DNA from 3 places in the Streptomyces sp. ID05-39B genome. Region 2 is predicted to be linked to each of the others. Evidence: riboswitches for the same ligand, from Rfam matches in the RefSeq annotation. Region 2 holds a riboswitch; each other region holds the start of a gene.

What was found. A riboswitch is a leader RNA that binds a small molecule or an ion and turns the genes downstream of it on or off. The one in region 2 is predicted to bind cyclic di-AMP.
Region 1: another riboswitch for cyclic di-AMP. It lies ahead of P1P75_RS03475 (M23 family metallopeptidase); the one in region 2 lies ahead of P1P75_RS32290 (M23 family metallopeptidase).
Region 3: another riboswitch for cyclic di-AMP. It lies ahead of P1P75_RS09175 (C40 family peptidase); the one in region 2 lies ahead of P1P75_RS32290 (M23 family metallopeptidase).

Annotation. Positions count from the first base shown of each region.
Region 1 covers NZ_JARGEF010000007.1:38,334-48,088, reverse strand. Annotated here, with positions in the region: gene P1P75_RS03510 (SAM-dependent methyltransferase) at 1-35, shown strand, start outside; gene P1P75_RS03505 (thymidine kinase) at 171-818, opposite strand; gene P1P75_RS03500 (alkaline phosphatase family protein) at 874-2,064, opposite strand; gene P1P75_RS03495 (DUF5998 family protein) at 2,064-2,660, opposite strand; gene P1P75_RS03490 (GNAT family N-acetyltransferase) at 2,704-5,574, opposite strand; gene P1P75_RS03485 (HPr family phosphocarrier protein) at 5,752-6,033, shown strand; gene P1P75_RS03480 (GntR family transcriptional regulator) at 6,246-6,938, opposite strand; gene P1P75_RS03475 (M23 family metallopeptidase) at 7,127-7,882, opposite strand; cyclic di-AMP (ydaO/yuaA leader) riboswitch at 7,896-8,063, opposite strand; gene P1P75_RS03470 (pitrilysin family protein) at 8,362-9,750, opposite strand; gene P1P75_RS03465 (pitrilysin family protein) at 9,747-9,755, opposite strand, start outside.
Region 2 covers NZ_JARGEF010000215.1:3,535-13,289, forward strand. Annotated here, with positions in the region: gene P1P75_RS32270 (MFS transporter) at 1-1,154, shown strand, start outside; gene lhgO (L-2-hydroxyglutarate oxidase) at 1,228-2,487, shown strand; gene trmB (tRNA (guanosine(46)-N7)-methyltransferase TrmB) at 2,581-3,417, shown strand; gene P1P75_RS32285 (PrsW family glutamic-type intramembrane protease) at 3,541-4,947, shown strand; gene P1P75_RS32290 (M23 family metallopeptidase) at 5,234-6,262, opposite strand; cyclic di-AMP (ydaO/yuaA leader) riboswitch at 6,270-6,429, opposite strand; tRNA gene P1P75_RS32295 (tRNA-Met) at 6,737-6,810, opposite strand; gene P1P75_RS32300 (dihydrofolate reductase family protein) at 6,889-8,022, opposite strand; gene P1P75_RS32305 (MarR family transcriptional regulator) at 8,074-8,595, shown strand; gene ribA (GTP cyclohydrolase II) at 8,736-9,434, shown strand; gene P1P75_RS32315 (NUDIX domain-containing protein) at 9,421-9,755, opposite strand, start outside.
Region 3 covers NZ_JARGEF010000026.1:31,873-41,627, reverse strand. Annotated here, with positions in the region: gene P1P75_RS09200 (urease subunit beta) at 1-189, opposite strand, end outside; gene P1P75_RS09195 (urease subunit gamma) at 201-503, opposite strand; gene P1P75_RS09190 (TetR/AcrR family transcriptional regulator) at 616-1,263, opposite strand; gene P1P75_RS09185 (ABC transporter permease) at 1,379-2,392, shown strand; gene P1P75_RS09180 (hypothetical protein) at 2,412-2,687, shown strand; cyclic di-AMP (ydaO/yuaA leader) riboswitch at 3,105-3,249, shown strand; gene P1P75_RS09175 (C40 family peptidase) at 3,253-3,726, shown strand; gene P1P75_RS09170 (ATP-binding protein) at 3,830-4,315, opposite strand; gene P1P75_RS09165 (helix-turn-helix transcriptional regulator) at 4,529-5,401, shown strand; gene P1P75_RS09160 (DUF397 domain-containing protein) at 5,398-5,640, shown strand; gene P1P75_RS09155 (8-amino-7-oxononanoate synthase) at 5,695-6,825, opposite strand; gene bioB (biotin synthase BioB) at 6,976-8,202, shown strand; gene P1P75_RS09145 (adenosylmethionine--8-amino-7-oxononanoate transaminase) at 8,195-9,475, shown strand; gene bioD (dethiobiotin synthase) at 9,478-9,755, shown strand, end outside.

The DNA of each region.
Region 1 (9,755 bases), on a different contig from region 2:
ATCTCATCACCGCCGGACTGGCCCGTAAGCCGTAGGAGGCGCCCCCGCGCCGGAGCAGCAGACGGAGCGGCAGCCGTGGCGGGGCCTTCTGACAGCGGGATCCGGGCCGTCGTGCCGGACGCGAGGGCGGCACGACGGCCGTCCGCGCGGTGAGCGTCGCGGTCGCCGGGTCAGCCGGAGTTGACCGGCAGTACGTCCGGGGACAGGACCGCCGCGTGGGCCGACGCGGCCGTCATGCGGCGCCGATGGTGGCGTCGGCACAGGACCTCGTAGCCGACCGTGTCCGCCTGGTCGACGTCGCCGATGACGACCTGGGCGCCCTCGACGACCATCACTCCCCCGACCGTGCGCGCGTTGTGCGTGGCGCGGGCGCCGCACCAGCACAGGGCCTCGACCTGGAGGACCTCCACGCGGTCGGCCAGCTCCACGAGCCGCTGGGAGCCGGGGAACAGCTTGGAGCGGAAGTCGGTCGTGATCCCGAAGGCGTAGACGTCGATCTCTAGGTCGTCGACCACGCGCGCGAGCTGGTCGATCTGCTCCTCCGCGAGGAACTGCGCCTCGTCCGCGATCACGTAGTCCGCACGGCCGCCCTGCGAGAGGTGGTCGACGAGGTAGCCGTACAGGTCCTGGCCGTCCTCGACCTCCACCGCGTCGGTCACCAGGCCGAGGCGGGAGGACAGCTTGCCCTCACCCGCGCGGTCGTCGCGCGTGAAGATGATGCCCTGGAGTCCGCGCGCGGAGCGGTTGTGCTCTATCTGGAGAGCCAGCGTGGACTTCCCGCAGTCCATGGTTCCGGAGAAGAACACCAGCTCGGGCATGGGAAGTCGAGCACCTTTCGGTGGGGGCGGGGTGGCATGGGCGGGGCGACGGACTTCAGGAGCGTACTTCGAGCAGCGGGACGAGCTGTTCGGCCGGGGTCATGGAGCCGTGGTTGCCGACCATGGCCGACTCCTTCGGCTCGCGCTCCGAGGCGATGAGCAGGACGTCGTCCCGGGCGGCCGCGATCACGTCGCCGAGGCGGCCGTACACGCGCTCGTCGATGTGCGGGCCGAACCAGCCGGCGGCGATCGCCTCGTCCCGCGAGGCCACCCAGAACTGCTCGCCGAGAACCTCCCGCCAGCAGGTCAGGACGTCGTCCTGGGCACCCGGTACGGCGTAGACGTGACGGGCTCGGCCCTCTCCGCCCAGCAGGGCGACGCCGGCACGCAGCTCCCAGTCCGCGTCGAAGTCGAAACGATGGTCCTCGTCGAAGGGCACGTCGACCATGCCGTGGTCGGCGGTGACATAGAGCGCGCTGCGCGGCGGGAGCTGCTCGGCGAGGCGCTGGACGAGCCGGTCGACGTACATGAGCTGGCCGCGCCAGGGGTCGGAGGAGACGCCGTAGCGGTGTCCGGCGCCGTCGAGTTCGGCGTAGTAGGTGTAGACCAGGGAGCGGTCGCCGGCCGCGAGCTGCTCGGCCGCGAAGTCCATGCGCTCCTCGCCGGTGAGGCGCCCGTGGAACGTGCCGCCGCTGAGCGCGACCTTGGTGAGCGGGGTGTTCTGGAAGTGGGGCGAGGACACCTGCGCGGCGTGCACCCCGGCCGCGTCGGCCAGCTGGAACACGGTGGGGTAGGGCTGCCAGGCCTGCGGGGAGGTCCACGGCTGCCAGCGGAGCTGGTTCATCAGCTCGCCGGTGGCCGGATCGCGCACCGTGTAGCCGGGCAGGCCGTGCGCGCCGGGCGGCAGCCCGGTGCCGACGGAGGCGAGCGAGGTCGCGGTGGTCGCCGGGTAGCCGGCGGTGAGCGGGCGCCCGGTGCCGCCGCGGGAACTGCCGAGGAGGCTGTGCAGGTAGGGCGCCTCGTCGCGGTGGGCCTTGATCTGCTCCCAGCCGAGGCCGTCGATCAGGAAGACGCAGTTGCGGTCGGCCGGGGTCAGTTCAGGGATCGCCGCGGTCATGTCCTCGACGCCCATGCCGGCGGCGAGCGTGGGCAGCAGGTCGGCGAGCGAGCCGGAGCCGTACTCGGGGACGGGTGCGGAGGAGACGGCGAGGGGTTCCGGGTCGTCCCAGACGGCGGGCTGGGCCATTACGCGGTCAGATCCGCGGTCGCCTCGGAGAGCGACTGGGCGAAGGCGAGGGTCTGGCGCACCGTGTCCGGGCCGTCCCCGGCCTCGCTGACGCGCAGGCTGAGGTCGTCGGCCGTCGAGCTGCCTGTGTAACCGTGATCGGCGTCGCAGTTGGGGTCGCCGCAGGCGGCGGGCTCCAGGTCGATGCGGGAGACCGCGCCCCAGCCGATCGTCAGCACGACCTCGCGCGGCAGGCTGCCCGGCGTGTACGACTCCGGGTTGGCGACCACGCGGCTGAGGACCACCGAGGAGATCCGGCTGAGCTTGACGGACTCGGTGGACGTCGTGGCGTACGGCGTCGGGGAGGTGGTGTCGGCGGCCTGCTCGTCGGTGTGGCTGACGATGAAGCGGTTGCCGGTGAGAACCAGCACGGTCACGTGCCGGCGCACTTCGTTCTGGTCGAACGTGGTCTCCTGGTGGACCAGGTACGACCGGACGGGCTCGCCGCCGACGGCGGCCTCCACCGCCTCGGCCACGAGGGCCGGGTAGTAGCCGCTGCGCTCGATCGCCGCACGCAGCCCCTGGGTCGTCGTACTGGTCTTGGCCATGCCCTCCATCCTACGGGGACCCACTGACTGCGAGGGACCGGTGACGGCTCCTTCAGTAGGCGGGAAGCGTCCGTGGGCCGAGGTCGTCCCGGGCGGGCGGGGGCGCGAGGCGGACCGAGGCGCCGAGAACGCTCAGGCCGTGCGGGGCGACGACGACCGGCTCCAGGGTGACCGCGACGACCTCCGGGTGGTCGTCGACCAGGCGGGACACCCTGAGCAGCAGTTCCTCCAGGGCGGGGGTGTCCACGGGCGTCGAACCGCGCCAGCCGAACAGGAGGGGTGCCGTCCGGATCGACCGGACCAGGGAGCCGGCGTCCCTGTCGGTGACCGGGATCAGGCGGTGCGCCATGTCACCGAGCAGCTGCGAGGCGGCGCCGGCGAGCCCGAACGACAGTACGGCTCCGGCCGCCGGGTCGATGACCGCCCGGACGACGGTGTCCACCCCGCGCGGGGCCATCGCCTGCACCACCGGGCGCAGCTCCTGCGGGGCGCCGAACAGTTCGGTCAACTCGGAGTACGCCCGGCGCAGTTGCTCCTCGTCGGCGAGGTCGAGGCGGACGCCGCCCAGGTCGGCACGGTGGCGCAGGTGGGGGGCGGTGGCCTTGAGGGCGACAGGGTAGCCGAGGGCGGCGGCGGCCCGTACGGCCTCGTCCGGGGTGTGCGCGGGGAGGGACCGGCGGACGGGGATGCCGTACCGGCCGAGCAGTTCGAAGGTCTCGTCGGTGCCGAGGGTGAGGCCCTGCCCGCGCGCGAGCAGCCTGCCGATGAGCGCGGCGGCACCCTTCTCGTCGATGTCCTCGTGCTCGGGCACCTTGCCGGGGTCGGCCGCCTCGCGCCGCCACTGCGCGTACTTCACGGCCTCGGCGAGGGCGCGGACCGCGCGCTCCGCGGCGGGGTAGGCGGGGATGAGGTGGGCGCCCTCCAGGTCCTCGGGGGATGCCGCCTCCGCGGTGGGGGCGGGGGGCGTGCCGGACTCGGTCGTCCCGGGCGTCGTCGTCCCGGTCCGGGTCGTCCCCGCCTCGGCCGCTGCCGTGTCGGGCGGCGCCGTACGCGCGCGTGGGGCGGTGCTCGTCGCGGCGGACAGGGCCGCCGCGAGACCGCCCAGCTCCACGTGCACCACGAGCACCGGCTTGGCGGGGCCTGCGGCCGCCGCCGAGCGCAGCGCCTGCGCCAGTTCCGCGTCGCCGGGGGACGCCTCGCCGATCGCCGGGATCGCCGTCACCACGACCGCGTCGCACGCCTCGTCGGCCAGGGCGTGCGCCAGGGCGGCGTGGAAGTCCTGGGCCGACGCCTCGGTGGTGAGGTCCAGCGGCGGCTGCGGACGCAGTCCTTCGGAGAGGCACGCGTCGTACGTCAGCAGCCCCAGCGACTCGGAGTTGCCGAGGATGCCCACGCGCGGGCCTCGCGGCAGCGGCTGGCGTGCCAGCAGCAGGCCCGCGTCGACCAGCTCGGTGATGGTGTCCACGCGGATCACGCCGGCCTGCCGCAGCAGGACGGACACCGTGGCATGGGGCAGCCGGGTGGCCCGGACGGCATGGCCCTGGGGGGCGGAGCCTGCGCCCTGGACCACCACCAGCGGCTTGGCCGCCGCCGTGCGCCGTGCGAGACGGGTGAACTTGCGCGGGTTGCCGATGGACTCCAGGTACATCAGGGCGACGTCGGTGTCGGGGTCGTCGTACCAGTACTGCAGGACGTCGTTGCCGGACACGTCGGCTCGGTTGCCGGAGGAGACGAACGTCGACACGCCGGTGACGCCGGTGACGCCGCCGCCGCGCCGGTGCAGCCGGGACAGCAGGGCGACGCCGATCGCACCGGACTGGGCGAACAGGCCGATCCGGCCGGGCCGCGGCATCTGCGGGGCCAGCGACGCGTTCAGCCGTACCTGTGGGGAGGTGTTGATGATCCCGAAGGCGTTGGGGCCGATGATCCGCATCCCGTACGCGCGCGCGTGCCGCACGAGTTCGCGCTGGCGCTCGCGTCCGTCGGGGCCGCTCTCGGCGTATCCGGCGGCGAGGACGACGAGTCCCTGCACGCCGTGCTCGCCGCACTCGGTGACGACTTGCGGCACGTGGTCGGCCGGGACGGCGACGACGGCGAGGTCGACGTGTCCGTCGATGTCGCGCACCGAGCGGTGGGCGGGTACGCCGTCGAGTTCCTTGAGGTCCTCGGGGAACGCCTTGTTCACCGCGTAGAGGGCTCCGGTGAAGCCGGCCTCCCGCAGGTTGCCGAGGACACTGCGGCCGACGCCGCCGGGGGTGCGGCCGGTGCCGATGACGGCGATCGAGCCGGGCACCAGCAACCGCCGCACGGAGTGGGCCTCGGCTCGCTGTTCGCGCGCGCGCTGCACGGCCAGGGAGCGTTCGGTGGGTTCGAGGTCGAACTCCAGGCGGACGACGCCGTCCTCGAAGCTGCGCTTCTGGGTGTAGCCGGCGTCGGTGAACACCTTGATCATCTTGTTGTTCGCGGGGAGCACCTCGGCGGCGAACCGTCGGATGTCCCGCTCGCGCGCGACGGCCGCGATGTGTTCGAGAAGGGCGGAGGCGACGCCCCGTCCCTGGTGGGCGTCCTGCACGAGGAAGGCGACCTCGGCCTCGTCGGCGGGGGCGGTGGCGGCCATCCCGTCGGCCCCGATGCGGTCGTAGCGTACGGTGGCGATGAACTCGCCGCCGACCGTGGCCGCGAGTCCCACCCGGTCCACAAAGTCGTGGTGCGTGAAGCGGTGGACGTCCTTCGCGGACAGTCGCGGATAGGGCGCGAAGAAGCGGTAGTACTTCGACTCGTCCGACACCTGCTCGTAGAAGCTGACCAGGCGCTCGGCGTCATCGACGGTGATGGGGCGGATGCGCGCGGTGCCGCCGTCGCGCAGCACCACGTCGGCTTCCCAGTGGGCGGGATACTCGTGGCGGTCCGGCGCGCTCTGCATGGGCCCCAGAGTACGGCTCGCGTATGACTACGGCGCGAGGCAGTCTGTGGGGGACGGAGGTCGGATCGAGGCCGCGATCCGACGACCGCACCGGGACGGGACACACGGACCGTCCTCACACGCATGATGTGTGGAACACTGGTCTAGACAACCTGAGACACTGAAGGGCAGCATCACATGGCTGAGCGCCGCGTCAACGTCGGCTGGGCCGAGGGCCTTCACGCCCGCCCCGCTTCCATCTTCGTCCGAGCCGCCACGGCCGCAGGCGTCCCGGTGACGATCGCCAAGGCGGGCGGCAACCCCGTCAACGCGGCCTCCATGCTGGCCGTCCTCGGCCTGGGCGCCCAGGGCGGCGAGGAGATCGTCCTCACCTCCGAGGCCGAGGGTGCGGACATCGCCCTCGACCGGCTGGCCAAGCTGGTCGCCGAGGGTCTCGAGGAGCTCCCCGAGACCGTCTGAGCCGGTTGCCGCACTCAGCGGCCGAGAGCCGCGTCACCCGATCCGGGTGGCGCGGCTCCGCTGTTCTCCGACCCGGACGGAATTGCCGGGGGCGTGCCGGAAATAGTCCGCGGGCACAGGAAGAGCGCGCCACCGAAATACGGGGCACGCCGGAAAAAGAGCAGCGAAAATACCTCTCCGCCGAATTCACTTCTTTGTATACGGCCCTCTTGTTAATGCCGGAGGCCGGACATGTTTACGACGTGTTGCGAAGTCCTCACACGGTCCTGGCGGTCGCCGCCGGAAAAGCGCAGCCGGTGTGCGGAGGTCGCGCGCTCGGTGTGCAGCGCCGTGACCGCCCGCGCGCGCTCCGCGTCGCCGCGCGCCACCGCATCCACGATCGCGCCGTGCTCCGCCCAGGACTCCACGGGACTGGCGGGCGCCTCCACCGCGTACATCCAGGAGATCTTGTGGCGCAGCTGGGTGAGCGTCGAGGTCAGGGCGTGGCTGCCGGAGGCCTGGGCGAGGGTCTCGTGGAACCAGCCCCCCAGGGAGCGCAGATCCTCGCTGTTGCCCCGCCTGGCGCGCTCCTGGCCCAGCCTGACGAGGCCGCGGAGCACCTTGAGATGCGCCTCGGTGCGGCGCTGGGCCGCTCGGGCGGCGCCGAGCGGCTCCAGCAGCATCCGCATCTCCAGCAGGTCGGCGGCCTCCTGCTCGGTCGGTTCGGCCACGCACGCGCCCGCGTGCCGCCGGGTGACGACGAAGCCCTCGGCCTCCAGCGTGCGCAGGGCCTCCCGGACGGGGACACGCGAAACGCCGTAGCGGCGCGCGAGGAGTTCCTCGGTGAGGCGGCTGCCGCGCTCGTAGACACCCGCGACGATGTCGTCCCGGATGGCCGTGCACACCGAGTGCGCCGGAATACGCATGACCGACCTCCGCCTTAATCCCCGTGAAACGTCGACGATTGACGTGTGTTCCGTGACTCTATTGCAATCAGCGGGGATTTCCGATGGCGGGTCGAAATCCATGGATATTTTTTGGACAGCACGGTCCCTGAAACGACGAAAGCCCCGGCCAAGAGGGCCGGGGCCGTACGATCTGTCGCCGTACGTCGTCAGATGTGCACGCCGTGCGTGCGGAGGTAGGCGGCCGGATCGATGTCCGAGCCGTACTCCGCGCTGGTGCGGGCCTCGAAGTGCAGATGCGCGCCGGTGACGTTGCCGCTGGCGCCGGACAGGGCGATCTGCTGGCCCGGAGCGACCTTCTGGCCCACCGAGACGGCGATGGACGACAGGTGGCCGTACTGCGTGTACGTGCCGTCGTTCATCCGGATCACGACCTGGTTGCCGTAGGCGCCGCCCCAGCCTGCCTCGACGACGGTGCCGAGGCCCACCGCGTGCACGGGGGTGCCGCTGGCGGCGTGGAAGTCGATGCCGGTGTGGCTGCCGGAGGACCACAGGGAGCCGCCGGACCCGTAGCCGGTGGAGACGTAGGAGCCGCTGATCGGCGACACGAAGGTGTTGAGGCGCTCGCGCTCGGCCGCGCGCGCCGCGCGCACCCTGGCCTCGCGCTCCGCCTCGGCCTTGGCCGCGGCCCGGGCGGCGGCCTTCTTGCGCTCGGCCTCCTGCTCGGCGGCCCGCTTCTGAGCGTCGGCCTGGTCGTCGATCTGCTCGGCGACCGTGTCGCCGATGGAGACGACCGGGATGAGGCCGGTCTGCTCGACGGGGTTCTCCGCGGCGAGGGCGGGGCTGGAGGCGACGGTGCCGATGACACCGGTGGTGGTGAGCGCCGCGATGCCCGCCGCGCGGGCGGTCGTACGCTTCATCCGGCTGGGACGACGGTGCTTCCCGGTGGCGCAAGTGGACGCCATGTAGTTGAGCGGTCCTTTCCTTCCCTCTCGCCTACCGGGTTAGCTGACGGGTTCGGAGCAGGAAGGTCTCCTACGGACCCCCTCGCGAAACGCGCGGGCGTCCGATTCACCCCAGGGACTGCCTAGTTGGGTCCCCGGCTCCCCTGGCTCGCGCCATGCGGGGACTCGGCGATGACTGTCCGGTGCCGCGGTTGCGGCGCACTGCCTGACGAACAGCCCGGTTGAAACTAGACGCGGCGGCCGTCAATCCCCAAACAGAACGCGACTTTTGTAGCGCATGCCACAGGGCAGACAGGCAACCTTCCCTCAATTCGGACATCAAGGGGCCCTGGTGACACATCCGTCCACCAGGGCCCCTTCACACGCGCGGCGCCGCGGTCCTGCTCCGCGGTCCGTTCAGCGTGCCCACTGCTCCGTCCGCTCGGAGCTTCCGCTCCGCGCTGCCACGCGCGAACCGCTTCGCGATCCGTTCCGCCGCCCTACTCCGCGGAGACGACCTTCACCTCACCGATACCGAGGGCCTCGACCGGCGCCTTGATCGCGGCTGCGTCGCCGACGAGGACCGTCACCAGGCGATCCACCGGGAAGGCGTTCACCACCGCCGCCGTGGCCTCCACGGTGCCGGTCGCGGCGAGCTGCTGGTACAGCGTCGCCTGGTAGTCGTCGGGCAGGTGCTGCTCCACCTGGTCGGCCAGGGTGCCCGCCACGGCGGCGGCCGTCTCGTACTTCAGGGGCGCAACCCCGACGAGGTTCTGCACGGCGACGTCACGTTCGGCGTCGGTCAGGCCCCCCTCGGCGAGGGTGCGCAGCACCTTCCACAGGTCCTCCAGCGCGGGACCGGTGTTCGGGGTGTCGATGGAACCGCTGATGGCGAGCATCGCGGCGCCCGAGCCGTCCGGCGCGGACCTGAGGACCTGCCCGAAGGCGCGCACGCCGTAGGTGTAGCCCTTCTCCTCGCGCAGGACGCGGTCCAGCCGGGAGGTGAGCGTGCCGCCGAGGCAGTAGGTGCCGAGGACCTGCGCGGGCCACACGCGTGCGTGCCGGTCGGCGCCGATGCGACCGATCAGCAACTGCGTCTGGACGGCGCCTGGGCGGTCCACGATGACGACCCGTCCGGTGTCGTCGGCGGTCACCGGCGGTACCGGACGCGGCTGGCCCGCGGAGCCCGTCCAGGCGCCCAGGGTGTCGCCGAGGAGCGCGTCGAGGTCGACTCCTGTGAGGTCGCCGACGACCACGGCGGTGGCCGTGGCGGGCCGGACGTGCCTCTCGTAGAAGGCGCGTACGGCGGCGGAGTCGATCTTCTCCACGGTGTCCGCGGTGCCCTGCCGCGGACGCGACATGCGCGCGGTCGCCGGGAACAGCTCCTTGGAGAGCTCCTTGGCGGCACGCCGGGACGGGTTGGCCAGCTCGTGCGGGATCTCGTCCAGGCGGTTGCGGACGAGCCTCTCGATCTCGCTGTCGGCGAACGCGGGGGCCCGCAGGGCGTCGGCGACCAGACCGAGGCCCTTGGCCAGGCGGGAGACCGGAACCTCCAGGCTGAGCCGGACGCCGGGGTGGTCGGCGTGCGCGTCGAGGGTGGCGCCGCAGCGCTCCAGCTCGGCGGCGAAGTCCTCGGCGGAGTGCTTGTCGGTGCCCTCGGAGAAGGCTCGCGCCATGAGCGTGGCCACGCCGTCGAGGCCGGCCGGCTCGGCGTCCAGGGGCGCGTCGAGGATGACCTCGACGGCGACGACCTGCTGGCCGGGGCGGTGGCAGTGCAGGACGGTCAGGCCGTTGTCGAGCGTCCCGCGCTCGGGGGCCGGGAACGCCCAGGGCCTGGCCTCGCCCGCCCGGGGCTGGGGGTGGAAGTCCATCGCGGCGAGCTCGGTCACTGGGC
Region 2 (9,755 bases):
CGCCCGAAGTGGGCCTGGCCTTCCCCAGGGACGTCGGCCAGGCCGTGCGCTCGGCGACCGAGCTGTACCGGCTCGACCTCGCGGGGCGCCGGGCGGGCTCGGGCGGCATCTGGCAGTCGCTGGCGGGTTCGTTCGCGGTGAGCGCGTACGCGACGCCCGCCTCGCGGTGGCTGATAACCCCGGCCGACAGTTCGGTGGCGCGCGAGGTCAACTCCGCCGAGGCCTCCGGCGCACCGCTCAAAGTCGGCCACAGTGACGTACGGAAACTGCGGGAGGCCGCCGAGGACGCCAGGCGCTGGGACTCCAAGTACGGCGGCGGCGACTGGCGTTCGTCCATGGTGCCGGAGTGCCTGCGGGTGGAGGCGGCTCCGCTGCTGCTCGGCGCGTACTCCGACGAGGTCGGCCGCGCCCTGTTCGGCGCCTCGGCGGAACTCACCCGGCTCGCGGGCTGGATCGCCTTCGACACCGGTCAGCAGGAGGCCGCCCAGCGCTACTACATCCAGGCGCTGCGCCTCGCGCGCGCGGCGGCCGACGTGCCCCTCGGGGGATACGTCCTGGCCTCCATGTCCCTCCAGGCGACCTACCGCGGCTTCGGCGACGAGGGCGTCGACCTCGCCCAGGCCGCCCTGGAGCGCAACCGCGGCCTGGCCACCGCCCGCACGATGAGTTTCTTCCGGCTCGTCGAGGCACGCGCCCACGCGCGCGCCGGTGACGCGCAGGCCGCCGGCGCCGCCCTCAAGGCGGCCGAGAGCTGGCTGGAGCGGGCCCGCGACGGCGACCACGACCCGACCTGGCTGGGTTTCTACTCCTACGACCGTTTCGCCGCCGACGCCGCCGAGTGCTACCGCGACCTGAAGGCACCACGCCAGGTGCGCCGCTTCACGGAGCAGGCGCTGTCGCAGCCGACGGAGGAGTTCGTGCGCTCGCACGGCCTGCGGCTCGTCGTGTCGGCGGTAGCCGAGCTGGAATCGGGCAATCTGGACGCCGCCTGCGCGCAGGGCGTGCGGGCGGTGGAGGTGGCCGGCCGGATCTCGTCCGCCCGCACCACCGAGTACGTCAAGGACCTCCTGCACCGCCTGGAGCCGTACGGCGACGAGCCGCGGGTGGTCGAGCTGCGTGAGCGGGCCCGGCCCCTGTTGATGACGCCGGCCTGAGCCGGCCGCGCCGGTGGCGCCTCACGGGTTTGAAGGCATTGTCAGTGGCGCAGTGCACTATCGAAGCCGGGAGGTGGTGCAGGTGCGGACGATCGGCTACGACTGCGACGTGCTGGTGATCGGAGGCGGGATCGTCGGCCTGTCGACGGCGCACGCGATCAGCCGTGCCGCGCCGGGCACCCGGGTGACCGTCCTGGAGAAGGAACCGGGCCCGGCCCGCCACCAGACCGGCCGCAACAGCGGCGTCATCCACAGCGGGATCTACTACCGCCCCGGCTCGCTCAAGGCGCGTTACGCGGTGCGGGGCTCCGCCGAGATGATCAAGTTCTGCGCGGAGTACGGCATCCCGCACGCCGTGACCGGCAAGCTGATCGTCGCGACGGACCGCGCGGAACTGCCGCGCCTGCACGCCCTGGCCCAGCGCGGCCGGGAGAACGGGATCGCGGTCCGCGAGCTGGGCCCCGCCCAGATCGCGGAGTACGAGCCGGAGGTCACCGGCCTGGCGGCGATCCACGTCGGCACGACCGGCACCTGCGACTTCACCGCGGTCGCCCGGCAGCTCGGCGAGGCCTCCGGCGCGGAGATCCGCTACGGCGCGCGGGTCGTCCGCATCGACCGCCGCCCCGACCTCGGTGTGGCGGTGCTCACCGCGCGCGGGGACGTCGTCCGCGGTCGCGTCCTGGTGAACTGCGCGGGGCTGCACTGCGACGGGATCGCCCGCCTGACCGGCGACGACCCAGAGGTCCGCATCGTCCCGTTCCGCGGCGAGTACTACGAGCTGGCCCGCCAGGGCCTGGTGCGCGGCCTGGTCTACCCGGTCCCCGACCCGGCCTTCCCGTTCCTCGGCGTGCATCTCACCCGCGGCCTGGACGGCAGCGTCCACGTGGGCCCCAACGCGGTCCCGGCCCTGGCCCGCGAGGGGTACGGCTGGGGGGTCGTCCGTCCGCGGGAGGCCGCGGCCACGGCGGCCTGGCCCGGCGCCTGGCGCCTGGCCCGCCGGCACTGGCGCCATGGCGTCGGGGAGCTGCACCGGTCGCTGTCCAAGCGCGCCTTCGTCGAGGAGGTTCGCCGCCTGCTGCCGGCGGTCGAGCCGCAGGACCTGGTCCGCGCGGTCCCCGGCGTCCGCGCCCAGGCCGTCCGCCGGGACGGCTCCCTGGTGGACGACTTCCTCATACGGCAGTCCCCGCGCGCGATCCACGTGCTCAACGCCCCCTCCCCCGCGGCGACCGCCTCCCTGCCGATCGGCCGGGAGGTGGCCCGCAGGGCACTGGCGGCCCTGCGGGCACCGGAGTCCCCGGGGACACAGGGACCGGGGACACAGGGACCGGTGTAGGCGGGCGGCGGCCCCACGGTGATCACGCCCCGTCCGTACGCACTCCGGCCGGCCCGGCCCACCCCCGCCGGCGCCCGTAAAATCGACCGCACTGTGTCTGATTCGCTGAGTACCCCAGAACCTCCCAGGCCCGCCCCCGGTGATCACCACTCCGGCGAGTCCGTCCGCCGTACCCGCGCCAAGGGGGAGCCGCGCTTCCCCGACGGTCCGAGGGCCGATCCCGCCGGGTCGCATTTCGAGCGGCGGATCAGGAGTTTCCAGCCGCGCCGCAGCCGGGTGACCGCGGGACAGGCCGACGCGCTCCAGCGGCTGTGGGCGAAGTGGGGCCTGGACATCGACGGCCACGAAGTCGACCTCGCCGACCTCTTCGGCAACGACCGTCCGGTCGTCCTGGAGATCGGCTTCGGCATGGGCGAGGCGACCGCCCAGATGGCCGCCGCCGACCCGGAGACGAACATCCTCGCCGTGGACGTCCACACACCCGGCCAGGGCAATCTCCTCAACCTGGCGAACCGGACCGGCCTGAGGAACGTCCGCGTGGCCAACGGCGACGCGATCATCCTGCTCCGCGAGATGCTCCCCCCGGACTCCCTCGACGGGCTGCGCGTCTACTTCCCCGACCCCTGGCCCAAGAAGCGTCATCACAAGCGGCGCCTCATCCAGCTGGAGTTCCTCGACCTTGCCGCGACCCGGCTGAGACCGGGCGCGCTCGTGCACTGCGCGACCGACTGGGAGCCGTACGCTCAGCAGATGCTCGAGGTGCTCACCGCGCACCCGGCCTTCGCCAACACCCGGGCCGACGGCGGCTTTTCGGCCCGCCCCGACTTCCGGCCGCTCACCCGTTTCGAGGGACAGGGGCTGGACAAGGGTCATGTGGTGAACGACCTGCTCTTCCGCCGCGTACAGCACGAGGGTCGCCCGGACCACTGACCAGCCGGAATTCCCCCCACCACCGTCCTCTCCCTCGTTAGGGTCGATGTCGTGGCCACCAGTTCCCCGTTCCCACCGCTTCCCCCGCATCCGCCGCAGCCCGGCGGCCCGGCCGAGGGCGGTGTGCTGCGGCACGCGCACTGGTGGCAGCACAAGTGGGTCCGTTACGGCGCGCTGATCACGCTGCTCGCCCTGTCGGGGCTGGTGATCCTCGCCCTGGTCCGTGAGCAGACGGGCACGGAGGGGTTCCTGGTGGGGCTGGGCCTCGCGGTGCTGCCCGTGCCGCTGCTCATAGCCGCGTTCCGCTGGCTCGACCGGGTGGAGCCCGGCCCCTGGCGGAACCTGGTCTTCACCTTCGCCTGGGGCGCGTGTGCGGCGGCGCTGATAGCGATCGTCGCGAACAGCTTCGCGGTCCGCTGGATAGCGACGGCGACGGCCGACCCCGCCCACGCCGACACCCTGGGCGCGACGGTCATCGCGCCCGTCGTCGAGGAGTCCGCCAAGGCGGCGGCCGTTCTCCTCGTGTTCCTGTTCCGCAGGCGGGACTTCACCGGGATCGTCGACGGCGTGGTGATAGCCGGGATCACCGCCACCGGCTTCGCGTTCACCGAGAACATCCTCTACCTCGGCAACGCCTTCGGCACCGACCAGCTCACCGGGGACGGCGGCATCGCCTCCGTCACCGTCGCGACGTTCTTCGTGCGCGTCGTCATGTCGCCGTTCGCGCACCCCCTGTTCACGGTCCTGACCGGCCTCGGCTTCGGCATCGCCGCGCTGTCCGGCGAGCGGCAGCGCGTGCGGCGCGTGGTGCTCCCCCTGTGCGGCCTGTTCCTCGCGATGCTCATGCACGCCCTGTGGAACGGCTCGGCGACCTTCGGCGAATGGGGCTTCTTCGCCGTGTACGGGGCCATCATGGTGCCCGCGTTCGGGGTGCTGACCTGGCTGGTGGTGTGGACGCGCCAGCGGGAGCTGGGCACCGTGCGCGACGAGTTGCCCGCGTACACGGCCGCCGGCTGGATCGGCCCGGCCGAGCCGTACGCCCTCGGCTCGATGCGGGCACGCAGGGTGGCCCGGCAGTACGCCCGCCGGCACCTGGGCAGGCCCGCGGCACGGGCGGTCGCCCAGTACGAGGCCTACGCCACCTCTCTCGCGTTCCTGCGGCACCGCGGGCGGCAGGGGCGGGGCGGCGCCGACTTCGTCGTACGGGAACGGGAGTTGCTGAACGAGTTGTGGCGGCGCAGGGAGGTGGCCCGGCCGGCGCTGGAGCACGCCTCCCGGCTGGCCGCACCCGCGCCGCTGCCGGTGTACGGGGTCTACGGCATGCACGGGGGGTACGGGTATCCGCCCGGGGCGGCGCATCCGCAGCCCGGGTACTACGGGTACCCCGGACACACCGCGTACGCCTCACCCCAGCCGCGGGCCGCCTACACCCCGTACTCCTCGCCGTACCCGCAGACCCCGTACCCGCAGACCCCGTACCCGCAGACTCCGTCCGCCCAGGCCCCGTACGCCCAGCCGCACCAGCCCTGAGCGACGCGCCGCGGCGTCGAGGACGGCGCAGGGGGCCGCCTCGTCCGCGGTCCAGCCGAAGACGTTGCCGGCCGGGGGCGAGCGGGAGGACCTCGGGGCCGGAGGAGCCGGGCTTGCCCAGAGAGGTCATGGGTGATGACAACACCCTGGCCGCCGGCGCGCGTTGCGCACCGGCGGCCAGGGTTGACGAACATCCGGGAAACATCCGGGCGTAGACCTCACCGACCCCCGTGACACTTCCCGGAAGACCTCAGGGGAACCCGGCGGGGCTCCCCTGGGAGGAATGTCAGGGGTTGAGCCCCTTGTCCCGCAGCCAGGCGGCCGGGTCGATGCCGGAGCCGCTGCCGCCCGCGTGGACCTCCATGTGGAGGTGGGCCCCGGTGACGTTGCCCGTGGCGCCGACGCGGCCGATGACGTCGCCGGTGGCGACCTTCTGGCCGATGCTGACGCCGATCGAGGACTGGTGGGCGTACCAGATCTCGGTGCCGTCATCGAGGGTGAGCACGGTCTTGTAGCCGTACGACCCGTCATACCCGGCGGCCGTGATGGTGCCGCTGTGCACGGCCTTGATCAGCGTGCCGGTGGGCGCGGCGAAGTCGAGGCCCGTGTGGTACCCGGAGGACCAGTAGGGGCCGGCCTGACCGAAGGTCGAGGTGATCGTGTACGAGGAGGTCGGCAGCGTGTACTGCTTGGCCAGCGCGGCGAGGCGCTCGGCCTCCGCCTTCTTGGCGGCTTCCTCGGCGGCCTTCTTCTTGGCGGCCTCGGCCTTGGCCGCGGCCTCCTTCTCGGCCTTGGCGACGGCGTCGGCGGCGGCCTTGGCGGCGGTGGCCTCGGCGGCTTCCTGGGCCTTGGTCTCGACCTGGGTCTGCTGCGACTCGACCTGCGCAATGATCCGGCTGCGCAGCGCCTCGCCGGCGTCGGCACCGCTGTCGGCACTCTCCTCGGCGACGGTCTCGGCGCCGAAGGTGCTGAGCGCGGGGGCCGCCGTCTCCTCGGGGGTGTCGTCGTCCGAGATGAGGGAACCCACCGAGGGCAGGTCCGGAAGGGAGATGGAGACCGGCGCCTTGCCGGTGTTGGCGCTGGCCATGCCGGCGCCGCCGACGGCGGCTATGACACCGACGCCGAGAACGGTGGAGCTGCGGGCGAGTCCGCCGCGCTGCTTGGCGACGCGGTGCTTGCCGCGCACCGGGCGAATGGAATCCTCAGTGGGGTTCCACTCCTCCCAGGGGCCCTCGTCGGTGCGGTACGTGCCGTAGCCGAAGGTCTGCTGGGCGGGCACGGTGGGGGCTTCTGGGACAGGCCGGTTGGACGCCACGCGGGCGTGCTCCTTTCCTTCCGTCGCCTACCGGGTTAGCTGACGGGTTCGGAGCGGGAAGGTCTCCTACGCGCGTATACCGGCCGTGACTGTACGGCGGCTTCCGCGCGATTCACCCCAAGTTGGTGGTTCCCCGGTTCCCTTGCGGGATTCGGCGCGTGCGCACGGAGCCGACTCTTGTGACGGCTGGGACGACCGCGCTGCGTTATCGAACGTTAATAGACTCGGGGGCGGGATTCCAAGCCGTTCCGCTTGATCAACAACATTTCTGGCCTGGACTTTCGACCCACGACCGGTGAAAAACGGGCGAGTTGACCACCGGCCGGACACCCCTCAGCAGTCACAAGGTTTTTGATGGTGACTCAGATGTGATGCGGAGGGCTCCGACGCGATCACGGAAGGTGACATCAGCGCCACCCCGAACACACCGAGGGCCGGAATCCCATGATCAGGATTCCGGCCCTCGGCCTTGAGTAGCGGGGACAGGATTTGAACCTGCGACCTCTGGGTTATGAGCCCAGCGAGCTACCGAGCTGCTCCACCCCGCGTCGGTGTGACACCAGTCTACGCCATGCGGGGGACGCTCAGAACCACGGTCGGACCCGGGGGTCCGCGCAGGGGGTCCGTCAGAGCAGATGACCGTTCGGCGCCTTGGCCTGCGCCTCGTACTCCGGAAGTACGACGACGTCCGCACCCGCGGCGGCGAGCAGGCCACTGCCGTCGGCGTCGGTGACGAAGGTGTCCGGCTCCCGCCAGGCGGTCACGACCCGGCGCGCGCCCGCGTCGAGGATGAGGCGGGCGCACGGGGCGGGCCTGGAGGAGCGCCGGGCGCAGGGTTCCAGGCTGCTGTAGACGGTCGCGCCGGCCAGCCGGGGGTCGGCGGGGCCGATCTTGGCGAGGGCCGCCTCCTCGGCGTGGACGACGGGATCGCCGGCCTCGCGGGAGTGGCCGCGCGCCAGCTCCGTGCCGTCGGCCGCCACCACGACCGCGCCGACGCTGAACGCGGTCCGCGACGGCGGGCAGGCGGCGGCCAGCTCGCAGGCCAGGGCGAGCCAGTGCCGGTCGGCGGCGGCGGGGAGCGGACCGGTACCGGGTGCGGTGGGCTCGTACGACATGAGGACCACGTCCTCGATGCGCCGGGTCCCGGTCAGGCGCAGGCGGCCACCCTGGTAGCCCCCGGGGCCGAAGAGCCGGGGCGCCTGCGGGTCGCCCACGAACAGCGGGGCCATGACGAGCTGGAGCTCGTCGGCGAGACCCGCCTTCAGGAGCTGGGTGTGGACCGTGCCGCCGCCCTCGACCATGAGGCGCCGTACGCCCCGCACGTCGTGGAGGTGTTCCAGGAGCCGGCGCCAGTCGAGGCCCGGGCCCAGCGGGACGACGCCGGCCGCGCCGCCGAGACCGAGGGCACGGGCACGGTCCGCGCCGGCGTCCGTCGTGTAGAGCACCTTGTCGCCGCCGGTGTGCCAGAACCGCGCCCCCGGGTCCAGCTCTCCGGTACCACTGACCGTCACCTTGAGGGGGTACTCCGGCTTCCCGGCGGCCACCCGGGCGGCACGGCGGACGGGCGAGTTGACCAGCAGGCGCGGGTTGTCGGCGCGGATCGTGCCGGCCCCGACCAGGATGGCGTCGACCGAGGCCCGCACCTCGTCGACCCGGTCGAAGTCGGCCGGGCCGGAGAGCAGCAGCCGGTCGGGGCCGGTGTCGTCGAGGTAGCCGTCGAGGGAGACGGCGGCGGACAGCAGGACGTACGGGTACGGCATCGGCGCGGGTCTCCCCTTGGTTCAAGTTTGAAACAAACCTACACTGGAGGCATGACGACCCGCTGGCTCACCCCCGAGGAGCAGCGCGCCTGGCGCGCGTACATCGCCGGATACCTCCTCCTGGAGGACGCGATCGACCGGCAGCTCCAGCAGGAGGCCGGCATGCCTCACGCCTACTACTCCATCCTCGCCAATCTCTCCGAGGCGCCGGAGCGGCGGCTGCGGATGACCGACCTGGCGGAGCGGCTGAAGATGACCCGCAGCAGGCTGACGTACGCGGTGACGCGGCTGGAGAAGGACGGGCTGGTGCGGCGCGAGGACTGCGAGTGGGACAAGCGCGGGAGCGTCACGGTCCTGACGGACGAGGGCATGGCGGTCCTGGAGAACGCGGCGCCCGGTCATGTGGACACCGTACGCACTCTGCTGTTCGACCGGCTGACGCCCGAGCAGGTGGGGCAGCTGGAGCAGATCTTCACGCAGGTCGCGCAGGGCTTGCAGGGGGACGGCGGCGAGGCCGCGCCCGAGGAGCTGCCCTGGCGTCGGCGCTCCTCGCCCTGCTCGGGGACGCCGTAGCCGGACCGCCGAACACCGGGCCGCCGGGCCGCTGTGAGCCGCGGCACAATTCCGTTGCTTCAAATTTAAAGCATGCGGTAGGGTCACCACCGTAGATCTGCTTCAAATCTGAAGCAGAAACCCGGACCCGGAGAACCCGCATGCTCGACACCCCCGCCGCCACCCAGCGTGCCCGCGTCCGGGTACCGCTGCGCTTCCACGACGGCTACTCGGTCGACGCCGAACTCGTCACCTTCCACGGGCTCGCCGACGGCCAGGAGCACGTCGCCGTCGTCCTCGGCAGGCCCGGCCCCGTCCCGCTCGTCCGGCTGCACTCCGAGTGCCTGACCGGCGACGTCTTCGGCTCCGCCCGCTGCGACTGCGGCCCGCAGCTGCGCGAGGCGGTCGAGCGCATCGCCGAGCACGGCGGGGTCCTGCTCTACCTGCGCCAGGAGGGCCGCGGCATCGGCCTCTACAACAAACTCGACGCCTACGCCCTCCAGGACCAGGGCCTCGACACCTACGAGGCGAACGCCGCCCTCGGGCTGCCGGAGGACGCCCGGGACTACACCGCCGCCGCCCAGATGCTGCGTGCCCTCGGCATCACGGAACTCGACCTGCTGTCCAACAACCCCGACAAGGCCGAGCAGCTCCGCGGGCTGGGCATCGGCGTCCAGGAGCGCGTGCCCACCGGCGTCTTCACCACCCCGCACAACGTGCGCTACCTGCGCGCCAAGGTCCTCACGACGCAGCACACTCTGCCGCTGGCCGACCTGGCCGACCTGACCGAACGGACGGAACTGACCGAACTGACGGGGCTGACCGAGGTCACCGCTCTCACCGAACTCAACGTGAGCTGAGGCCGAACGGCCCGTCCAGCGCCGCCCACTGGAGCAGCATGATGGTCTTCGCGTCGGCGATCGCGCCCGTGCGGATCAGGGCGAGCGCGTCGGTGAAGGGCAGCTCCACGACGGTGATGTCCTCCCCCTCCTCGGCGACGCCGGCCGTCCGGGCGCCGGGTGCCGAGCCGTCGTAGGGGGCGGCGAAGAAGCTCAGGCGTTCGGTGACCGAGCCGGGGCTCATGAAGGCGTCGAAGACGTGCTCGACCTCGTGGACCGTGCGCCCGGTCTCCTCCACGGCCTCGCGGCGGATCGCCTCGCGCGGGTCGTCGCCGTCCAGCA
Region 3 (9,755 bases), on a different contig from region 2:
GACGTTCAGCCGCTTGCCGCGCGCGGCGGCGCGGTCGAACTCCAGGCCGGGGTTGGCCTCGGCGAAGTGGTAGTGGGAGCCGACCTGCACGGGCCGGTCGGCGGCGTTCAGGACGGTCAGCCGGGTGACCTCGCGGCCCGCGTTGCAGACGATCGGGTCCGAGGCGAACAGGAACTCTCCGGGAATCATCGAGGCCCCTCTCAGACGATCGGGTCGTGGACGGTGACGAGCTTGGTGCCGTCCGGGAAGGTCGCCTCGACCTGGACGTCGTGGATCATCTCGGGGATGCCCTCCATGACGTCGTCGCGGGTGAGCAGCTTGCGGCCGGAGGCCATCAGCTCGGCGACGGTACGGCCGTCCCGGGCGCCCTCCAGGATGTGTGCCGTGATGAGCGCGACGGCCTCGGGGTGGTTGAGCCTGAGCCCACGGGCCCGGCGCTTCTCGGCGACGTCGGCCGCCACATGGATCAGCAGCCTCTCCTGCTCGTGCGGGGTCAGTTGCACGTCCCACCTCACATCCTCGCTCCGGACCGTGCGGGGCCCGGTTGCCGCGGCCATTCGGCAAAGTGCCTGGTGGCGTGGAGGGGCAGGCTAGTTGGACCGCATTTCGGCGACGTTAACCGAGCGGTGATCCCGAAGGGCGCGGCTGTTCGGCCGGCACGCTCATCAGGGCGCGCAGGCCGTCGCGCAGGACGTCGACGGGGGCCGGGCCGAAGAGGGCCTGCTGGGCGATGAAGCCCGTCACGGCGGCGATCATCGTGCGGGCGACGTGGTCCGGGGCGATGTCCGTGCGCATCCGGCCGGCCTTCTGGTAGCCCTCGACGATGCGGCCCCAGGCCGCGCGGACCGAGTCGTACCCCTCGCGCAGGACTGCCGCCAGTTCGGCGTTGCGGGGGATCTCCGACCAGGCCTGGACGACCAGGCGTGGGAAGGCGGGCACACCGTCGACGATCAGGGACTCGCGGGCGGCGAGGGTGCGGCCGAGGACCGAGGCCACCAGGAGGTCGAGGGGTGGCGGCGGGCTCTGCCGGGCCGCCTCCTCGAAGGCCTCGCGGACCCCGCCGAGCACCTCGAAGACGATCGCGGCGATCAGTTCGTCCTTGCCGCTGAAGTAGCGGTAGACCGCTCCGGCCGAAAGGTCGGCCTCCTTGAGCACGTCCTGCATGGACGTGGCGTGGAAGCCGTTGCGGGCGAAGCAGAGCGCGGCTGCGTCGAGGATCTGCCGGCGGCGGGCGTCTAGGTGGGCCTGGGATACACGTGCCATGACGCCCAAACTAAAACGAACATTCCTTCTTGACAAGCCGCATCGATCCGGCGCACGGTGGTGGTCACCTAAAACGAACGATCCTTCTTTTTGATCGCCCTCCTGGAGGAACCCCATGTCCACCGCTTCCGCCCCCGCCGCGAGGGGCCCGGCCCTGCGAGCGATCGCGGTCGTCCTCCTCGTCCCGCTCCTTTCCGCGCTCGCCCTGTGGGCCTTCGCGTGGCCCGCCGCGCGCACCGCGCCCCGCGACCTCCCGCTCGGCGTGGCGGGACCGCCCGCCGCCACGGCGGGCATCGAGGAGAAGCTGACTCGGCAGCAGGGCGCCTTCGAGATCCATCACTACGCCGACGAGGCCGCCGCCCGCGCCGCCATCGAGGACCGGACCGTATACGGCGCCGTGGTCGTGACCGCCCAGGGCCCCGAGCTGCTCACGGCCTCGGCCGCGAGCCCCGTGGTCGCCCAGTTGCTGCAGCAGGCGGTGACCGGACAGGCCGCCGCCGAAGGGGGTGAGGTGCCGACGGTGGACGTCGTCGCCGCCCCGGCCTCGGATCCGCGCGGCGCGGCGCTCAACGCGAGCGTGCTGCCGCTGGCGATCGCCGGTATCGCGGCGGGCGCGGTGGTGACCCTGCTCGGGCTCCGCGGGGTCCGCGCCGCGCTCGCGCTCGTCGGGGCGGCGGCCCTGGTGGGCGTGGTCGCCGCGGCGCTCGCACACAGCTGGCTCGGCGTGCTCACGGGCCCGTGGTGGGCGGAGGCGGCGACGCTCGGCCTGTCCATGCTGGCGGTGGGTGCGGCCGTGGCCGGGTGCGCGGCCCTCCTGGGCCCGCCGGGCATCGGGGCGATGGCGTTTGTGGTGATGTTCCTCGGCAACCCCTTCTCCGGGGCGGCCTCGGCGCCGCAGATGCTGCCCGAGCCCGTCGGGGCGATCGGCCAGTGGCTGCCGCCGGGCGCGGGGAGCACGCTGCTGCGCTCCGTGGCGTTCTTCGACGGCGCGGCGGCGACCGGCCCCGCCCTGACCCTCACCTGGTGGGCCGTACTCGGCCTGGGTGCGGTCGGGCTGGGCGACGCACTCAAGCGGCGGCGCAAGGAGGACGGACCGACTCCGGAGCGCAAGCCCGCACTGGCCGGCTGAGGCACGCCACCCCGCGGCGCTGACCCGCGCCGAGGCCGAGCTGATCGACCGTTACCTGGAGGTGGTCGACCTGGTCGGCCGCATCAACCCCGCCCGGCACGGCGACACCTACGGCGGGCTGCGGGCCGCCCAGGCGCTGGTGAGCCGGGCGACCGCGCTGCGGGACGCGCTGACGCTGATGCATCAGCGGGGCGAGAGCGAACTGCACGCGCCGACGCTCGCGCGGGCGCTGCGCGTGCTCGACGGGGAGCGCCGTACGGCGCGCGTCACGATGCCGCCGCTCTCCGACAGTTGACCCGGGGCCATCCGGTCCGGGCGGCCGGCGCCGTGTGGGTGACGTCCGGGCCACGACTCAAACGGACCAAATGGCGTACCCCTGTTCGGAGTACAGGTGATTGCCTTCTCCGACGCCCAGAAGTTGCGCGCAGCGGGGAGGAAGTGGGCGGAATCCAGGGTTCCCGCGCTGGTCGGAGGCCCTATGGCACCTTGACACCTGATCGAACATCAGGGTGTCCACCCGAACGGGTGAGTGGTGAGTAACCCCACAAATCCCCGGTTCCGTTGGGATTTTCGGACATCGGTGAGCCAAGATCCCTGACTGACGACAAGCCCCCGCCACAAGCGGCGGGGCGGTCCGGGCGGACGCCGAGTCCTGCCGCCGCCCGGATGCCCGAGTCGACAGAAGTGCATCGGCAGGAGTGGAGGACCCGAGCAAGACGGGTCGCCGGACCGGAACGTCCCCGCGAGGGGAGGCGCCGGGCCGAGCAGCCCTTGGGGTGAAGCCGCAGCTGCGGCCGGGCAACTTCGCCAGCCCGAATCCGACAGGTCATCCTTCACAGGCGGCTGACGAAGGGTTGCGCATGACTGCGCTCAATCGTGTCCCGTCGCTCATGGCCCGGGCCGGTACGGCCTCGGCGTTCGCCATCGCCGCCGTGGGCGGCTCGATCGTGGTGCCGGGTGTCGCCTCCGATGCGGCGGCTGCCACGCCGGCGACGAAGGCACTTCAGATCGCGGCTTCGAAGAAGGGCTCCCCGTATCGGTACGGGGCCGTCGGGCCGAACAGGTTCGACTGCTCCGGGCTGACCATGTACTCGTTCAAGAAGGCGGGCAAGAAGCTGCCGCGCACCGCCGCCCAGCAGTACAACAAGACGCGACACATCTCCGCCGGCAGCCGCAAGGCCGGGGACCTGGTGTTCTTCCACTCGGGGTCGAACGTCTACCACGTCGGGATCTACGCCGGTAAGGGCAAGATCTGGCACTCACCGAAGACCGGGGACGTGGTGCGGCTCCAGAAGATCTGGACCAAGAGCGTCTGGTACGGCCGGGTCAAGTGATCTCCCGGGGCGGTGGCGGCGTCCTGACGCGCCTCCACCGCCCCGGGATCCACTCGTGGCCCCTGGGGCCCGCTTTGCGGGTGCCAGCGGCCCCTGGCGCCCGTCAGGGCTCCTGCTGCCCCACCGCCGGCACCGGTTCCACACGCCCGACGGGACCGGTCTGCTCGGCGGGGACCGTCCAGGGCAGCTCGATGAAGACGGTCTTGCCGCCCTCGCGCGTGGGGCGGACCCGGAGCCTGCCGCCGCACTCGGCGGTCAGCCATCTGATGATCACCATGCCTCGGCCGTTGTCCTGCTGGACGGCGGCCGGCAGTCGCTGGGGAAAGCGCGGATGACTGTCGGTGACTCCGATGTGCAGCCGCTCGTCACGGTCGAGGACCACGTCCACCGTGAAGGTGGGTGACTGCCCGAAGGTGTGCTGCACGGCGTTGGTGGCGAGTTCGGAGACGATCAGCCGGACGGTGTCGGCCAGCTCGGCGGTGGCGGGAAGACCCCACTGCGCGAGGGTGTCGAGCACGTAGTTGCGGGCCGTGGACACCGAGGCGGGATCGCTCGGCAGAGTGACGGATGCTTCCAGGTGGTCTGCCATGGCGACGTCGTCCCTTTCCCACGGGACCGGAGTCCGACACGGTGCGGATGGTTCGAGTACGGTCCCGGACTGGTGCTTCGTCGCCAGAGTGCCATCACCGCACCGGTCACGGGTGAGGATCCACCAAGATGTGCATATATCTGTCGCTCGATGCGGTGAACTCTGGTAGGGCGGAGCGTATATGGGGGGCCCTGAAGGAGTAAGGAGGATCCCATGCAGCACGGTCCCGCGGTGCGCCGCCGGAAGCTGGGCGCCGAACTGCGGGCGCTGCGGTCCCGCGCGGGGCTCACCAGTGGTGAGGCGGCCCGGCTCGTGGGCTGGCACCAGTCCAAGGTGAGCCGGATCGAGACCGGCACCAGCAGTACGAAACCGGCCGATGTGCGGTTACTGCTCGACGCCTACGGCGTGGACGACGCGCAACTGCGGGAACTGATGCTGGCTTTGGCCGGCTCGGTCGAGGGTGACGGGCGGGAGCACTGGTGGCACGCCTATCGCGGGGTCCTGCCGCCCACCTACCGGGACTTCATCAGCCTGGAGTCGCAGGCGAGCGCGATGCGCACCCTGGAGACGACCGTCGTGCCGGGACTGTTGCAGACCCCGGCGTACGCCCGCGCGGTGACCCGGGCCGCGGTGGAGGGCCTTGACGAGGACCGGCTGGACACGCTGGTGGAGGTGCGGCTGGCCAGGCAGGACGTCCTGCGGGCCCGGCCTCCGCTGAGGATGGACGCGGTGCTCGACGAGGCGGTGCTGCGGCGGGAGGTGGGCGGCCCCGAGGTCATGGCGCAGCAGCTGGAGCGACTGGTGGAGGCGGCGCGGTTGCCCCAGGTCAGGCTGCAGGTGCTGCCGTTCAGCGCCGGGGCGCACATCGGCGTCACCGGCCCTTTCGTAATCTTCTCGTTTTCGAGCGCTTCTGATCTGGATGTGGTTGTTCTCGACCACTTGACGAGTAGCCTCTATCTCGAACGGAAAGAAGACCTCCAGGCCTACACCGAGGCCTTCAACGCCCTTCGGGCACACGCTCTTTCGCCCGGGGACTCACTGGATTACCTCGCCGCGCTAGGTGACGCGCGTAAGGAGGCACCATGACCGCTCCGCCTCGCAACGTCCCCTCCAGCACCGATCCGCCCGGTCTCCCCCAGCCGTGTGAATTGCGGTGGCTGCGCAGCAGCTACAGCACGGGAGCCAACAACTGCGTCGAGACGGCCCGCCCGGCCTCCGGGCCATGGGCCGGTCTGCTCGCCGTACGAGACTCCAAGGACCCGGCCGGGCCCGCCCTGCTCTTCTCCCCCGAGAGCTGGACGGACTTCACGGCCGCGTTCCGCTGACCCCTGCCCGACCAGCGGCCACCGTCCGCCGGCGCCCGGCCGTGTCACGCCGACTCATGGTCGTGTCTCGCCGATCACCCGTACAGCGCGTTCGATCTGCTCCTGAGTGAGGTCGGCGCGGGCGGTCAGCCTCAGGCGTGAGATGCCGTCGGGCACGGAAGGAGGGCGGAAGCAGCCCACGGCCAGGCCTGCCGACCGGCAGTCCGCCGCCCATCGCAGGGCCCCCTCCGGGGACGGAGCCCGCACGGAGACGACCGCGGCGTCCGGACGCACCGCTTCCAGACCCGCGGCCGTCAGGCGTGCGTGCAGTTCGCCCGCCACCTCACGCGCGCGCGCCGCTCGTTCCGGCTCGCGGCGCAGCAGCGTCAGGGCGGCTAGGGCCGCGCCCGCCGCCGCCGGGGCGAGGCCCGTGTCGAAGATGAACGTCCGGGCCGCGTTGACCAGATGGTCGATCACGCGTGCGGGGCCGAGCACGGCGCCGCCCTGGCTGCCCAGCGACTTGGACAGCGTGAGGGTGACGACCACGTCGTCGGCGCCCGCCAGTCCCGCCGCGTGCGGGGCCCCCCGGCCGCCGCCGCCGAGGACGCCGAGGCCGTGGGCGTCGTCGACGACCAGCCCGGCGCCGTGCTCCCGGCAGACCTCGGCGAGGGCGGCCAGCGGGGCCGCGTCCCCGTCGACGGAGAAGACCGTGTCGGAGACCGCCACGGCCGGGCCCCCGTCCCAGGTGTCCAGCGCCTTGCGCACGGCGTCCGGGTCGGCGTGCGCGACGACCTGCGTCGTCGCGCGCGCCAGCCGGCAGCCGTCGATGAGCGAGGCGTGGTTGCCCGCGTCGGACACGAGCAGGGAGCCGTGCGGAGCCAGCGCGGTGACCGCGGCGAGGTTGGCGGCGTACCCGGAGGAGAAGACGAGGGCCGCCTCGAAGCCGCAGAAGTCGGCCAGTTCCCGCTCCAGTTCGGCGTGGAGTTCGGTGGTGCCGGTGACGAGCCGGGAGCCGGTCGCGCCACCGCCCCAGGTCCGCGCGGCCCTCGCCGCGCCCTCGGTGACCTCGGGGTGCCGGGCCAGGCCCAGGTAGTCGTTGCTCGCGAGGTCGAGGAGCGGCGACTCGGCCGGACGGGGGCGCAGCGTCCGTACGAGTCCGGCGCTCCGGCGCAGCCGCGCCTGCTCGTCGATCCAGCCGAACGCCATGGCTCGTCCTCCGCGGAATTTGTAGGCAGTGGACAGACACTAGCCGCACGGCTCGTATCCCATGGTGTGGCAATACCCACACCTCCAATGCCCTGTGTTGTACGAACTCTCCCTGGCCCGGAAACGGCCGGTAAGACAGGATCGGCTCTCATGGACCTGCTGAACACGCTGGTGGACAAGGGGCTTCGGCGCGAGCTGCCGACCCGCGAAGAGGCGTTGGCCGTCCTGGCCACGTCCGACGACGACCTGCTCGACGTGGTGGCCGCGGCCGGAAAGGTGCGCCGTCACTGGTTCGGGCGACGGGTGAAACTCAACTATCTCGTCAACCTGAAGTCGGGCCTGTGCCCGGAGGACTGCTCCTACTGCTCCCAGCGACTCGGCTCCACGGCCGGGATCCTCAAGTACACCTGGCTCAAGCCCGACGAGGCCTCGCGGGCCGCCGCCGCGGGGCTGGCCGGGGGCGCAAAGCGCGTCTGTCTGGTGGCGTCCGGGCGCGGCCCGACCGACCGGGATGTCGACCGGGTCTCCGAGACCATCAGGACGATCAAGGACCAGCACGAGAGCGTCGAGGTGTGCGCCTGCCTGGGCCTGCTCTCCGACGGTCAGGCGGAGCGGCTGCGCGAGGCGGGCGCGGACGCCTACAACCACAACCTGAACACGTCCGAGGAGACGTACGCGGACATCACGACCACCCACACGTACGCCGACCGGGTGGACACGGTGCAAAAGGCGCACGCGGCCGGTCTCTCGGCCTGCTCGGGGCTGATCGCCGGCATGGGCGAGTCGGACGAGGACCTGGTCGACGTCGTCTACTCGCTGCGCGAACTGGACCCGGACTCCGTGCCGGTGAACTTCCTGATCCCGGTCGAGGGAACCCCGCTGGCCACGGAGTGGAACCTCACCCCGCAGCGCTGTCTGCGCATCCTGGCCATGGTGCGGTTCGTCTGCCCGGACGTGGAGGTGCGCATCGCGGGCGGCCGTGAGGTCCATCTGCGCTCGATGCAGCCGCTCGCGCTGAACCTGGCCAACTCCATCTTCCTCGGCGACTACCTCACCACCGAGGGCCAGGCCGGACAGGCCGACCTCGACATGATCGCGGACGCCGGGTTCGAGGTGGAGGGCGCGGGCGAGGTGACCCTGCCGGAGCACCGGGCGAGTGCCGGCTGCGGGTCCCACGAGGCCGCAGGCGGCTGCGGTTCGCACCAGGGCGGCGGTGTCTGCGGGTCCCACGAGGACGGCGGCGGCGTCTGCGGGTCCCACGAGGACGGCGGCGGTGTCTGCGGGTCGGTTCCCGCGGCGCCGGCGAACGAGGCCCGTACGGACCTGGTCGCCGTCCGTCGCCGGGGCGCCGGTACGGACCTCGCTCCCAATGCCTGAGGGGGCCGTGTCCGAGCTGCTGGATCTGGACCGGCGGCACGTGTGGCATCCGTACGGTCCGATGCCGGGCAGGGTGGACCCGCTCGTCGTGGAGTCGGCGAGCGGGGTGCGGCTGCGGCTCGCGGACGGCTCGGGCGAACTGGTCGACGGCATGTCGTCCTGGTGGTCGGCGATCCACGGCTACGGCCACCCGGTGCTCGACGAGGCCGCGCGGTCCCAGGTCGGGCGGATGAGCCATGTGATGTTCGGCGGGCTCACCCACGAGCCCGCCGTCCGGCTGGCGAAGCTGCTTGTCGACATGTCGCCCGAGGGTCTTGAGCATGTGTTCCTCGCCGACTCCGGGTCGGTGTCGGTCGAGGTCGCGGTGAAGATGTGCCTCCAGTACTGGCGCTCGCTGGGCCACCCCCGCAAGCAGCGGCTGCTGACCTGGCGCGGCGGCTACCACGGCGACACCTGGCAGCCGATGACCGTGTGCGACCCCGAGGGCGGGATGCACGACCTGTGGACCGGGGTCCTGCCCCGGCAGGTCTTCGTCGGCCCGCCCCCCGCGGAGTACGACGAGGCGTACGCCGGTGAGCTGCGGGCGGCGATCGGGCGGCACGCCGACGAGCTGGCCGCGGTGATCGTGGAACCGGTGGTGCAGGGCGCGGGCGGGATGCGGTTCCACTCCCCCGCGTATCTGCAGGTGCTGCGCGAGGCGTGCGACGCGCATGACGTGCTGCTGGTGTTCGACGAGATCGCAACCGGTTTCGGGCGCACTGGCGCGCTGTTCGCGGCGGACCACGCCGGGGTGACCCCGGATGTGATGTGCGTCGGCAAGGCGCTGACCGGCGGCTATCTGACGATGGCGGCGACGCTGTGCACACCTCGGGTGGCCGACGGCATCTCGCGGGGCGAGGTGCCGGTGCTGGCCCACGGTCCGACGTTCATGGGCAACCCGCTGGCCGCGGCGGTCGCCTGCGCCTCGATCGAGCTGCTCCTCGGACAGGACTGGCTCGCCGAGGTCCGGCGGATCGAGACGGGCCTGCGCGAGGGGCTCGCTCCGGCCGTGGACCTGCCCGGCGTGAAGGACGTACGGGTGCTCGGCGCGATCGGGGTCGTCCAGCTCGACCACCCGGTGGACATGAGGACCGCCACCGAGGCCGCCGTGCGCGAGGGCGTCTGGCTGCGGCCGTTCCGCGACCTCGTCTACACGATGCCGCCGTACGTCACCGGCGACGAGGACGTGGCACGGATCGCGCGGGCGGTGTGCGCGGTGGCACGGGAGGGATGAACATGCCGATCCTGGTGATCACGGGAACGGGCACGGAGGTCGGCAAGACCGTCACGACCGCGGCCGTCGCCGCCTCCGCCCTCGCGGCGGGCCGCTCGGTGGCCGTACTGAAGGCCGCGCAGACCGGCGTACGGCCCGACGAGCGCGGTGACGCGGACGAGGTCGCGCGGCTGGCGGGCGCGGTCACCACCTCCGAACTCGCCCGGTATCCGGAGCCGTTGGCGCCCGCGACGGCGGCGCTGCGGGCGGGGATGGTGCCGGTGCGGCCGCGTGAGGTCGC